One region of the Vreelandella janggokensis genome, then DNA from elsewhere that is predicted to be linked to it. Evidence: predicted binding sites of a transcription regulator. Region 1 holds the regulator's gene; the other holds the start of a gene.

Evidence for each region. Region 1 encodes sigma-54, which starts transcription at its own class of promoters, with help from an activator protein. Its sites were predicted from a motif close to TGGCACNNNNNTTGCTNT; they were not measured.
Region 2: glnL (nitrogen regulation protein NR(II)) is a predicted target of sigma-54. The motif match lies at 2,539-2,556, and genes of this name have one in related genera.

The regions. Positions count from the first base shown of each region.
Region 1 is NZ_JARWAJ010000001.1:948,015-954,569, forward strand. It holds gene QC816_RS04270 (HPr family phosphocarrier protein) at 21-290, opposite strand; gene rapZ (RNase adapter RapZ) at 347-1,228, opposite strand; gene QC816_RS04280 (PTS sugar transporter subunit IIA) at 1,305-1,778, opposite strand; gene hpf (ribosome hibernation-promoting factor, HPF/YfiA family) at 1,783-2,091, opposite strand; gene QC816_RS04290 (RNA polymerase factor sigma-54) at 2,178-3,599, opposite strand; gene lptB (LPS export ABC transporter ATP-binding protein) at 3,704-4,453, opposite strand; gene lptA (lipopolysaccharide transport periplasmic protein LptA) at 4,464-4,958, opposite strand; gene lptC (LPS export ABC transporter periplasmic protein LptC) at 4,962-5,540, opposite strand; gene QC816_RS04310 (KdsC family phosphatase) at 5,547-6,083, opposite strand; gene QC816_RS04315 (KpsF/GutQ family sugar-phosphate isomerase) at 6,105-6,555, opposite strand, start outside.
Region 2 is NZ_JARWAJ010000005.1:118,825-125,379, reverse strand. It holds gene glnA (glutamate--ammonia ligase) at 402-1,808, shown strand; gene QC816_RS14245 (DUF4124 domain-containing protein) at 1,889-2,419, shown strand; gene glnL (nitrogen regulation protein NR(II)) at 2,626-3,684, shown strand; gene ntrC (nitrogen regulation protein NR(I)) at 3,681-5,111, shown strand; gene QC816_RS14230 (DUF6435 family protein) at 5,134-5,310, opposite strand; gene QC816_RS14225 (YqiA/YcfP family alpha/beta fold hydrolase) at 5,401-5,949, opposite strand; gene QC816_RS14220 (entericidin A/B family lipoprotein) at 5,957-6,088, opposite strand.

The DNA of each region.
Region 1 (6,555 bases):
CAAGCGTTGAAGGCAGGGCTTTACTTGTCTTCGTCAAAGCGGGCGTCGAACAGCGATTGAATGGCATCCAACGCCTGTTCGGCGTCATCGCCTTCTGCCTTGATGCATAGCTCCGTGCCACAGGGCGCCGCTAGCATCAGCAGTGCCATGATATTGGCGGCATCGGCTTCCTGTTGCTGTTTGCAAATGCGTACGTTGGCGTCAAATTGCTGACTGCACTGAACAAGCTTCGTGGCGGCCCGCGCGTGAAGACCGCGTTGGTTAGTGAGGGTAAGTCTACGTTCTGGCACCCTGGTTCCTTTTGGCTATGAGGGTCTTCGCGATAGCGGGTCAATGTGGCTCGAACTTAAAGCGGCGCGTTAACCGTGTACTGCAAGCCTAGCTCGCGGTGGCGTAATTTTACTTCGCCCTGTTGGCTGGCGATGCGTTGCGCCAGTTGTTCAGCCATATACACGGAGCGATGCTGACCGCCGGTACAGCCGATCGCAATGGTCATGTAGCTGCGCTGGCTATGCTGGTAGGCGGGCAGCCAGCGTTCAAGCCATGCCTGAATATCGCTGGTCATGTCATCGACCAGTGGGTAGCTGGATAAAAACGCAATGATGTCGGCATCGCGGCCAGTGGAGCCTCGTAGCACAGGGTCCCAGTAGGGGTTTGGCAGGCAACGGACATCAAAGACAATATCGGCATCCAGCGGAACGCCGCGCTTATAGCCGAAGGACTCGAAGGTCAGCGTTAGCTCATCGCGTCGCTGATGGGCGACCTGGTCGGTGATGCGCCGACGAAGGTCATGGACTGAAAGCCGCGTTGTGTCGATGGTCAAATCGGCCAGATCGCGTATCTCGTGCAGCGTTTGCTCTTCTTTGTCGATGGCTTCTTCTAGCGTGAGACTGCTGTTGCGCGTGAGCGGATGCCGCCTGCGAGTGGCTGAATAGCGCTCCAGTAAAATACGTGCGTCGGTGGTGAGATACACGATCTGGCACTTGATGGTCCGCTGTCGAAGCTCCTTGAGCAGTTCTGGAAGTTTGGCAAGTGCGCCTGGCAGATTGCGTGCATCAATGCTGACAGCCAAGTGGGAGCGATCACCCTGATCACGCAACTCATCCACCAGCGAGTCCAATAGCATGGCGGGCAGGTTATCAATGGCGTAATAACCCAGATCTTCCAGCGCCTGTAAGGCTATCGATTTGCCTGACCCCGATCGGCCACTAATAATGACGAGTTGCATGAAGGCTCTCTTGCTTGCGGTCAAGCGACTTGGATAAACGCCCCTTGGTCAGGACGGTTCATTACGTGCCGACCTATTAAAGGCTGGCCGCCTGGTCGCGTATCTTGGCGGAGATGAGGTCCAGCAATTCACGTTGACTACCCGACTTACGGAGCTGCTGGCGCGTGTCGGCATCATTCATGATGGAAGCAACTTGTCCCAGCAGTGCGAGATGGGTGTCGTCGGCTTCTTCAGGCACGAGAAGAACAAACACCAGGTCAACCGGGTCGCCATCAATGGCGTCAAAGTCGACCGCTTCATTGAGTTTGAGAAAGCCGGCGATAGGTGAATCACAGTGTGGGCTTCGAGCATGGGGAATCGCCACGCCGTTGCCAATCCCCGTACTGCCGAGGCGTTCACGACCAATCAAACGGCTGAACACTTCCTGGCTGTCGAGGCTGGGAATGTTTTGTGCGATAAAGGTGCTGAAAAACTCCAGCACCCGTTTTTTGCTGCCCCCGGGCACATCGTAGAGAACGCGTTCCGGGGGGAGGATTGTGGCCAACGTCATTGAATTAACGCACACCTGCGCCCTGGGCGCGGGCTTGTGCTTTTTCCTTATGCTTAACGAGCTGTCGATCAATCTTGTCCGCCAGGGCGTCGATGGCGGCGTACATGTCATTATCGAGGGCCTCGGCATGCAAGTCAGCTCCTGCCGCGTGGAGTGTGCAGGCGGCCTGTTGACGCTCTTTTTCGACCGAGAGCGTTACCTGCACGGTGGTGATGTTGTCGTAATGGCGCTCAACGCGTTCCAGCTTTTCGTTGACATAGTCACGCAAGGCGTCAGTCAGATCTACATGATGACCGGTGATATTGACTTGCATTGACGTACTCCTTATCCGTCGGACTGTCCTTCGATTGTAACCCTTTTTGGCGTTAAGCAAAGCCCTTGTGTTGAGTTTCCGTTTGCTTAACGTAAGCGACGCCGTTCGCTGGACGAAGGGATGCCCATGCCTTCGCGGTATTTGGCAACCGTGCGACGTGCTACGTGGATGCCGGCTTCCTCCAGCAGGGTGACCAGACGGCTATCTGACAAAGGTTTGCCGGGGGGTTCTTCCTGAATCAGTTTTTTGAGTCGAGCGCGTATGGCCGTGCTGGAGTGGCTGTCGCCGTCCTGGCCACTGATCTGGCTGGAAAAGAAGTATTTAAGCTCGAAAATTCCCCGCGGTGTATGGATGAACTTCTGGGTGGTGACGCGAGAGATGGTCGACTCATGCATCTCTACCGCATCGGCAATATCGGCCAGTATAAGCGGTTTCATGGCCTCTTCGCCGTGTTCGAGAAAGCCGATCTGGCGAGTGATGATTTCGCGGCCGACGCGTAACAGGGTGTCGTTGCGGCTGGAGAGGCTTTTGATCAGCCAGCGGGCTTCCTGCAAGTGATCCTTGAGGAACTGGTTATCATGACTCTTGTCGGCGCGCTTGATCAGGCTAGCGTAGTCGGGTTGAATCCTGAGCTTGGGTAAGGCCTCTGGGTTGAGTTCGAGGTGCCAGCCTTCGTTATCGTGGCGAACCACCAGGTCGGGAATCACGTAGCTATCGTCAGTGGCGCTGTAAACGCTGCCGGGGCGCGGGTCCAGGCTTCTGATCAGTTGGATGACGTCATCGAGTTGCACATCGTCCAGGCCGAGTCTTCGCTTGAGGAGGCGCTGATCATTTTTACCCAGCGCTTCAAGGAACTGGCGAACCAGACGCCGCGCAGGAATCAGCAGCGGTGTGTCACCGGGTAGTGCGGCGAGCTGAAGCATCAGGCATTCGCGAAGATCGCGGGCGAAGATGCCGGTGGGCTCGAACTGTTGCAGTCGCAGTAGAATGGTTTCAACCTCGCGCTGGCTGAGGCCTTCCACGCCCTGGTCTCGCAGTCCTTCGCGGATATCGGCAAGGGGCTGGGTGAGATAGCCGTTAGCATCCAGTGCGTCAATCAGGCTCTCGGCCACCAACTGTTCACGTTGGCTCAAATCGGTCATGGCGAGTTGCCAGAGGAGGTGGCCATGCAGCGTTTGCCCGGTGGCCTGGCGCTCGAAGTCAGGCCCCTCGCTACTTGTGCTGCCACTGCCCATCGTATCCTGATAGGTATCTGACCAGTCGCTATCGACGGATAGCTCCTTGGGAATGCTATCTGCCCACTCGCTTGCTTCCGGCTCGCTGTCAGCTTGCTCGCTTTCGCTGAACTCATCTTCCTGCTCGAGCATGGGGTTGGCGTCAAGCGCTTGCTGGATTTCTTGGCGTAAATCGAGCGTTGATAGCTGTAGCAGGGCAATTGCCTGCTGCAGCTGGGGTGTCATGGTGAGCTGAGTGCCGATCCGCAGTTGAAGAGAAGCTTTCATGACCATCTGAGAACCACTCGTTTATCGGAAAGCATCCACCCTAGTGCGAGTTGTGTTTGGGTGCAAGTGCAATAAGTATGCCATCGGCAATAAATATGCCATTGATGGCTTTAGAGACGGAAATCAGCACCTAGGTAAACGTCACGCACCTCCTGATTGTCAAGAATGGCGGCCGGCGAACCGCTGGCGATAATATGCCCGTCGCCGACGATATACGCCACATCGCAAATATCCAGCGTTTCACGCACGTTATGATCGGTAATCAATACGCCAATACCTCGCTCCTTCAAGGCGCGGATGATCGACTTGATATCGCCCACGGAGATGGGGTCTACACCTGCAAAAGGCTCATCAAGCAGGATGAACGCAGGCTCTGTCGCGAGGGACCGGGCGATCTCGACGCGGCGCCGTTCGCCTCCGGAAAGGCTCATGCCCATATTGTCGCGGATGTGGGTAATATGGAACTCTTCCAGGAGTGTTTCCAGGCGTGCTTCGCGTCCGGCTCGATCCAGGTCGTGACGGGTTTGTAAAATGGCCATGATGTTGTCGGCGACGGAGAGTTTGCGAAAGATCGACGCCTCCTGGGGCAAATAGCCAATGCCTGCCTTGGCACGCTCGTGCATGGGTGCTCGGGAAAGGTCCAGGCTATCAATCCCGACGCTGCCTGCATCTGCCTTGACCAGGCCGACAATCATGTAGAATGAAGTGGTTTTACCGGCGCCGTTGGGGCCGAGCAAACCGACGATGCTGCCTTGTGAGATATCCAGGTTGATGTCTTTTACGACGCGTCGGCGCTTGTAGCTTTTCGCCAAATGGCGGGCGTATAGCGTTTGTGTTGCGCTGTTGTCGGCAACTGCCATCAGGCTCTCCTTATCCCTCGGGTTGCAGCGTCATGCGGATGCGCTGCGACTCTTGATTGTCGACGTCGGAGCGCGCCTTGACGAACTCGCGGTCGATAAAGTATTCCAGCCGCCCCCCGGTGAAGCGGTCGCCTTGCTGGATGATTTCCGCCTGGTCAATCAACTCGACGCGTCGCTCGGCGACATGGTAGATCACCCTTCGACCCCAGCCTTCCATCGGGCCATCCTGGTCTTCGGGTTGCCGCCGCAAATAGGCCCGTTCGCCCAGCGCCGTGGCCCGCGAGAGCTCGCCTTCCTCATTTCGCTGGATTTCCACTTCGTCGCCTCTTATCAGCATGTTGCCTTGGCGAACTTCGACGTCGCCGGTGTAGACCGCTGTACCGGCGCGCTGATCCAGGTCGAGCTGGTCGGCGACGACTTCAACCGGTTGCTGGTGATTATCTGCGGTTGCGTAAAAAGGCACTAGGCAGGCAGCAGCCATCGCCGTGTAGATAAACGCTTTCATGTTTCATTCCTGTCCGGGTTGCGTCTCCGGAGGGTGGTGGCCTTGAACGTTACCTTCGAGGCGCACCTCCTCCTCGTTGAGCCATGCATCCATTCGCTGTGCTGTCATGCGCTGGGGCGGTTGCTGGAGCAGCACATGAGTATTACTCCACGCATGGGCGGTTTTCCCCTCATAGTGCAGAACGTCCGTGTCGAGCTGCCAGCCTTCATCAGGGGCGATCAATCTTGCATTGCCCGAAAGCGTCAGCTCCTGGGAACGGGTATTCAGCGTACCTATCTCTGACGTGGCGTTCCAGATTCGTCGCTCGCTGTCATAAAGCGTGGCGTGCGGCGTTTCGGCGAGTGTTGAGGCGGATTGGGGGGTATGTACCAGACGAGGCGTGGTTAACCCCTGCTGAATATTCCCCTGTTCATCAAACAGTGTAAGCTCGGCATTGTGAAGGACATGACCTGGCTCCTCGGCTCGGGCTTCCGGGTCTGTCGGGACAGTCTGTGGGCCACCTGGGTCCAGCCATACCAGAAAGCCACCCAGAGCCAGCACTATCAGGGCCAGTCCCAGGCGCGTGCGCAGTGTCTTCAGCATAGTGCCTCAGCCGTGTAGATAAGTATCGACGACGGCACCCCAGTGGCCCTGAGCATCGAGTAACGTATCGCAGACTTCGCGGACAGCGCCGTGTCCCCCCAGGCGTTCGGTGACCCAGTCAGCGTGGGTGTGCATGTAGTCAGGGGCGTTGGGTACCGTGATGCCAACCCCCGAACGCTTGATGCTGGCCAGGTCGGGAAGGTCGTCACCGCAATAGGCAACCTGAGACAAGTCAAGCTCCAGGCGTTGGCACAGGCCGCGGAGGACGGCCAGTTTATCTTCGCAGCCTTGATAGACGTGGGGGATGCCCAGAGCGGCGGCACGTTGGCTGACCATGGGGGAGTCGCGGCCGGTGATCAAGGCCACTGAGATGCCCGCACGTTTCAACAACTTGAGTCCATGGCCGTCCTGGGTGTGGAAGGCTTTTATTTCGACACCGTCGGCTTGAAAGTAGAGGCGACCATCGGTAAGCACACCATCGACATCAAGGGCAAATAAGCGAATGCGACGTAGTCGGTCGAGTAGGTCAGCAGAAAGGGTCATTAGGACTCCGGTCGATTTAGGTTAAATAACGCCGCTGGCAAGCAGGTCATGCATATGCAGCGCGCCTATCGGGCGCTGGTGTTCGTCCACTACGGCCAGCGCGGTAATGCGGTTGTCTTCCATGATACGAACGGCTTCCGCCGCGAGAAGGTCGGGAGATATACGCTTGCCAGGCCGGGTCATGACGTCATCTACCTGTACGTCACGCAGGTCGTGAAAGTTATCCAGGGTGCGGCGCAGATCGCCATCCGTATATACGCCGACTAACAGGCCGTCGGGGTCTACCACGCAGGTGAATCCCAGCCCTTGTCGGGTGATTTCCAGTAACGCATCGCGCAGGGGGCTGCCCAGGGCGACCTGAGGTAAACGTTCGCCTTGATGCATAAGATCACGAACGCGAAGCAGGAGGCGGCGGCCCAGGCTGCCGCCAGGATGCGACAGGGCAAAATCTTCTGCGGTAAAGCCGCGTGCT
Region 2 (6,555 bases), on a different contig from region 1:
TGGTGCAATTAAGTCCGTTCTTGCTTATTTGTGGTGCAATAGTTGGCGACATTGGGTTTTGACTGAACGTTTATGCCTGATATGCAACATGAAGTGGCACCAGAGTGATTTTTAAAGTCATTTAAAAACAACTATTTGCCATTATTTTATGCCATATTGGTGCAAGATTGGCACGCAACCTGCATTATTTGCGGTAGCGGCTAGTAGGTCATAGGCAAATCGCCTGGCGGCGTGCTACAACATTAGCCGGTTTCTATCGCTAGACGTTCTGTTGATGGCAACGGACAAACGTTGAGTGAATAAGCAAGGCAGGCGTGCCATGATGCACGCGACATGTCGAACAACATTTATTGGTAGCTTACTGTCATTAGCTTTAAGCCACGCTCATACCGGAGGACACTATGTCAGCCAAGACTCTCGCGCTAATTGAAGAGCATGATGTTAAGTGGGTAGACCTGCGTTTCACCGACACCCGCGGTAAAGAGCAGCACGTGACCGTGCCTGCCCGCGATGTGGACGAAGAGTTTTTCGAAAACGGTCAGATGTTTGATGGTTCGTCCATCAACGGCTGGAAGGGCATCAACGAATCCGACATGATTCTGCGCCCCGAAGATGGCACTGCCTATCTCGATCCCTTCACTGAAGATGCCACGCTGGTATTGCGCTGTGACATTATCGAGCCGGCCACCATGCAGGGCTATGACCGTGACCCACGCTCCATTGCCAAGCGCGCCGAGGCGTACCTGCAGTCAACCGGTCTTGGCGACACGGCTTTCTTCGGTCCTGAGCCCGAGTTTTTCATCTTTGACGAAGTCCACTGGAAATCCGACATCCAGGGCGCCATGTACAAGATCACGTCTGAAGAAGGTGCATGGGCCACGGACAGCCAGGTAGAAGGTGGCAATCTGGGCCACCGTCCGCGTGTTAAAGGCGGCTACTTCCCGGTTCCACCGGTCGACAGCTTCCACGATATCCGTGGTGCCATGTGTAACACCCTGGAAGCGATCGGCCAGTCGGTAGAAGTTCACCACCACGAAGTTTCCAACGCTGGTCAGAACGAAATCGGTGTGAAGTTCAACACGCTGGTGAAGAAAGCCGACGAAGTTCAGGAAATGAAGTATGTGATCCACAACGTGGCGCATGCCTACGGCAAAACGGCAACCTTCATGCCGAAGCCGCTGGTGGGTGATAACGGTTCGGGCATGCACGTTCACCAGTCGTTCTGGAAGGACGGTACCAACCAGTTCGCAGGCGACGAGTACGCGGGTCTCTCCGAAATGGCGCTTTACTATATTGGCGGCATCATCAAGCACGCCCGTGCCCTGAACGCCTTCACCAACGCTTCTACCAACTCGTACAAGCGCCTGGTACCGGGTTTCGAGGCACCGGTCATGCTGGCTTACAGTGCCCGTAACCGTTCGGCATCCATTCGTATTCCGTACACGGCCAGCCCGAAAGGCAAGCGTGTTGAAACCCGCTTCCCTGACCCGACGGCCAACCCGTACCTGGCTTTTGCGGCGATGCTGATGGCCGGTATCGACGGCATCAAGAACAAGATTCACCCTGGCGACGCCATGGACAAGAACTTGTACGACCTGCCGCCGGAAGAAGGCAAGTCGGTACCCACCGTGGCAAGCAGCCTGGATCAGGCGCTGGAAGCGCTGGACACCGACCGGGCCTTCCTGACCGAAGGTGGCGTGTTCACCGACGAAATGATCGATGCCTACATCGAACTCAAGATGGAAGACGTGGAGCGGATCCGCATGACCACGCATCCGGTCGAGTTTGATATGTATTATAGCTGCTAACAACAGCGGCTAATCTCACCTATGTGGTGCAGATGATCCTAAACCCCGCCACGGCGGGGTTTTTTAGTTGAGGGGGACGCATGTTGCGCAAGGTGTTAATGGCGCGGACCAAAGGCTGGGGCATCGGCCTTGGTCTGGTGCTGGCCGTATGGGTGGATGTTACGGCTGCATCATCAACCGTCTATCGAGTGGTCGATGAACACGGCAATGTCACCTTTTCCGACACCCCGAGCGAGGGTGGGGAAGCGCTTGAGCTGGCGCCGTTGCCTGGATTGCCAAGCGAATACGCCGAGAGGTCCGATGAGCCACCGGCCACCTCACCTGGCCAGCCCTTCATGCCTTACGACCGCTTCCAGATTCGCTCGCCAAGCGATGGCGCCGAGGTGGGTGCCGACACGCCGGTAATGCTGAGTATTAGCCCCCGGTTACGTGATGATCATCGGGTACAGCTGCGGGTGAATGGCAAGCTTAGCCAGTCGGCGCTGCACAGCGATGTGTTCTGGTTGGCAAACTTGCCCGCCGGTCGGCATCGGCTTCAGGCTGAGCTATTGGATAGCCATGGGCGACGGCAGCACCGCACAAACACGGTGACGATTGTGGTGGCAGAATAGCGTCAATGCGCCATTATGGTGCATGTGGTCGCTGGAAGCGTCGATGACCTGCGCTAAAACGACTCGCCATGCACCGCCACACGGCGCAAGTGCCGTGCAAATCAGCACGCTGGCCCATTTGGCGCGCTTTTTGCAGTTCTCTCTACATCTTTCCAGCGGAAGGCTGACCCAAGATAATGGACGAGGCGACTTTGCAAGACACCACCATGCACCAGCGTTTACTTGAACACCTCACCACGGCGGTGCTGCTGCTGGACGGCCGCCTCAATGTGTGCTGGATGAATCCTGCCGCAGAGGCGTTGTTTGCCGTTAGCCTCAGCCGTGTGCGGGGGATGAGCCTGGACGAGATGCTGGGCGGTGATGAAAGCATCGATGAGGTGTTGGCCAAAGCCCGCGATGCGTTTCATCCCTTTACCCAGCGTGAGGCGCGCATTACGCCGCTGAATCGCGATCCGCTCACCGTCGACTATACGGTAACCCCCCTGTCCGACACGGAACTGTTGCTGGAGGTCGAGCCCCGCGACCGGCTGATGCAGATTTCCCGCGAGGAGGCGCTCACCACCCGCCAGGAAACTATCAAGGTGCTGGCGCGCGGCCTTGCTCACGAAGTCAAAAACCCGTTGGGTGGTATTCGTGGCGCGGCGCAGTTGCTTGAACGCGATCTGGATAACCCGGCGCTGCGTGAATTTACCCATATCATCGTCGAAGAAGTTGACCGGCTACGGGACATGGTGGATTCCATGCTGGGGCCCAATTACATCGTCAAACACGAGCCGGTCAATATTCACAAGGTGCTCGAACGTGTGCGTTCATTGCTGATCGCTGAGCACCCGTGGGTCGATATTCAACGGGATTACGATCCCAGCCTGCCGGACCTGTTCGGCGATGAAGCGCAGATGATCCAGGCGGTGCTGAATGTGGCCCGCAATGCGGTTCAGGCCATGGGCGATGCCGAGACGCCGACACCGATGCTGGCGCTGCGCACCCGTGCGCGCCGCCAGTTTACGTTGGGCGCCGAGCGGCACCGCCTGGTCAGCGAGGTGGGCATTATCGACAATGGCCCCGGCATTCCCGGCTCCCTGCAAGAAACCCTGTTTTATCCGATGGTCTCGGGCCGTGCCGAAGGCAGCGGGCTTGGACTGTCGATCGCCCAATCAATTTTGCACCAACATCAAGGACTGATCGAATGCGACTCACGCCCAGGGCGCACCGAATTTCGTTTATTGATTCCCTTGGTTATTAATGTCACCGGAGAAGCGTCATGACAGAGCCTGCCCGTAATGATGTTGCGCGGGTCGTCATTGTTGACGATGACCGTGCGATTCGCTGGGTACTTGAACGTGCGCTGGCGCAACCCGATCTCGAGGTTGAATGTATCGAGCGTGCCGACACGGCCCTTTCCCGCTTGCTCGAGAGTCCGCCGGATGTCCTGGTTACCGATATTCGCATGCCGGGAATTGATGGCCTGGACCTGATGGCCCGGGTACGCGAGGCCCACCCCGATTTGCCGGTGATCGTGATGACCGCGCATTCGGACCTGGACAGCGCCGTGGCGTCTTATCAAGGCGGCGCCTTCGAATATCTCCCCAAGCCGTTTGACGTGGATGAGGCGCTGGCGCTGGTGCGTCGTGCCATTGCCCATGCGCGCGAACGTCAGCGCCCGGTCACGGTGCCGGAGGGACTCAACGCGGAAATTATCGGTGAAGCCCCTGCCATGCAGGAGGTTTTCCGGGCGATCGGGCGTTTGTCTCATTCGCATATTACCGTGCTGATCAATGGCGAGTCGGGCACCGGTAAAGAACGTGTTGCCGAGGCGCTACATCAGCACAGCCCGCGCCAGGGCAAGCCGTTCATTGCGCTGAACATGGCGGCGATTCCGCGGGACTTGATCGAGTCCGAGCTGTTCGGCCATGAGAAAGGGGCCTTTACCGGTGCCACTTCACAGCGTCAGGGGCGCTTTGAGCAGGCCAATGGCGGCACGCTGTTTCTGGATGAAATTGGCGATATGCCGGCTGAAACCCAGACGCGGTTGCTGCGCGTACTGGCCGACGGCGAGTTCTATCGCGTGGGGGGGCATACGCCGACAAAAGTCGACGTGCGGATTATCGCGGCCACCCACCAGAACCTTGAATCACTGGTCGACGATGGGCGCTTCCGGGAAGACTTGTTTCATCGCCTGAACGTCATTCGCATCCACTTGCCGAAGCTGGCCGAGCGCCGTGAGGATATCCCCAGGCTGACGAGTCACTTTCTGGCTGAGGCGGCCAAAGAGCTGTCCACGGATGTGAAAGTGCTGACCCCCGAAGCGGAAGCACATCTGACCCGCCTGCCCTGGCCGGGCAATGTTCGCCAGTTAGAAAACATCTGCCGCTGGCTGACGGTGATGGCCTCGGGACGTGAAGTGCTGGTAGAAGATTTGCCCGCGGAATTGCGCGCACCCAGCGCCTCTGAGTCAAGTGCCCACGGTGACTGGCGGAGCGCTTTTCGCGATTGGGCGGATCACGCCCTGGCAGAAGGCCACACCCATTTGCTGGAAGAGGCCGTGCCGGATTTCGAACGCATCTTGATAGAAACCGCGCTCAAGCACACCGGCGGGCGTAAGGGCGAGGCCGCAGAATTACTGGGCTGGGGGCGCAATACGTTGACCCGCAAACTGAAAACGCTGCTGCCTGCGCTGGCGGCGGACGAGTAGCGCAAGCCGCAATGAGCTTACGTTACTTGCCTTCTTGTTTCAGGCGTTCTATTTCAGCGAGCAGCGCATCGGCTTCCTCCGTCAAGGTGGCATTTGCCCGCATGTCACCGTTGCGTGATGCCTCCATGGCGGCTTGCAGCTTGCGTTCGTAGTCTTGCTGTAGCTTCTTTTTGGGGTCGCGCTTGAAAAGGCCAAACATGGACGCTCTCCTTCTGTGTGTACATTGTTTGTACACCCTTGGAGAGTGTTTGTCTAATGCTGCGACACCTTTACTCCTTACCTTTAGCGGCTAGCGGCGTGAACAGGCGATTGTACTGGCGTGCAGGACGGCGCTGCATCGCATCAGGAAGGCGTCAAAGTCGCTGAGCAAGGTGTCAAGGCTTTCGTGGAGGCGGTGATCGTCGTCCAGCATGCGCAACGACAGGCGCTGCCGTTCGGCCCAGTCAATGACCGGGCGAGGGGGAATCACGTCATCCTGCCAGCCGTGAATCACGTGAGTGCAACTGGCTTGGAGCGTGGGGGCGGTTTCCGGATAATGCGGTAGACCAATGGCCGGGGCCAATAAAAAGCAGCCCAGTACGGGCTGCTGTGAACTGACCGCTGCACTTAGCCAGCCACCCAGGCTTGAGCCGGCAAAGACGCAGCACTCAGGGTTGTCACCCCGCGCCGACAGCGTCGCCAAAAGATGCTTTAGGCGTTGCTGGGGGTCGGGTTGGTCTCGATAATCCATCACGACGGCCTCGCAGTCGTCGAGCTTTTCGGCAATGCCTTTCAGCGCCTGCATTTTCAATGCGCCGGGGCCGCTTTCCAAGCCATGTGATAGGTAGACCGTTAGCATAATGTCGTTAACTCGCTGATTGTTGAATAGCTTCTCCACCTTGCTCGATGTCTTCACCCGCCCCGCGAATGGTATTGCAACCGCTCACTAACAGTAAGATGGTGATGCTAAGAATGCCAAGAGCTGTCATGCGTTTCATAGAAGCTTCCTTTCAGGTGGTCACCCCCTTCAAGGGGGTATTAGCTAGACTAGCAAACGTTAGCCATTTAGCGACACTGGCAGTATGTACCTCTTTATCCTAATCACCATGCTATTTTGTCGCATGTGTCATTACGCCACATTTTTTGTGTGCCGTCGTCGCCGCAAATGAACCCTTTGGCATTTATTTAAGATATTGTTTTAATTGGTTTTTTAATTTTTTTAAGCGAAGTTGGCCTGATGCCTGCTTCGTTAGGTGTGTATGCGAAATGATAAGGAAGCTTGTTTATTCGCATTGATTAAAGTCACGGTCACAAAGGTCAAATCATTGGGTTCAGAAACGTTGTTATGCAGGTAAAGTCGTTACGTAGGAAAGGTTGATCTCGTGTTGGAAGGTAATGGGAAGCTGGTCAGTCAAAAGGTAATAGGTTGGAAGGAAAAGTAGCAGAGAGGTAAGCAGTAGAAAGG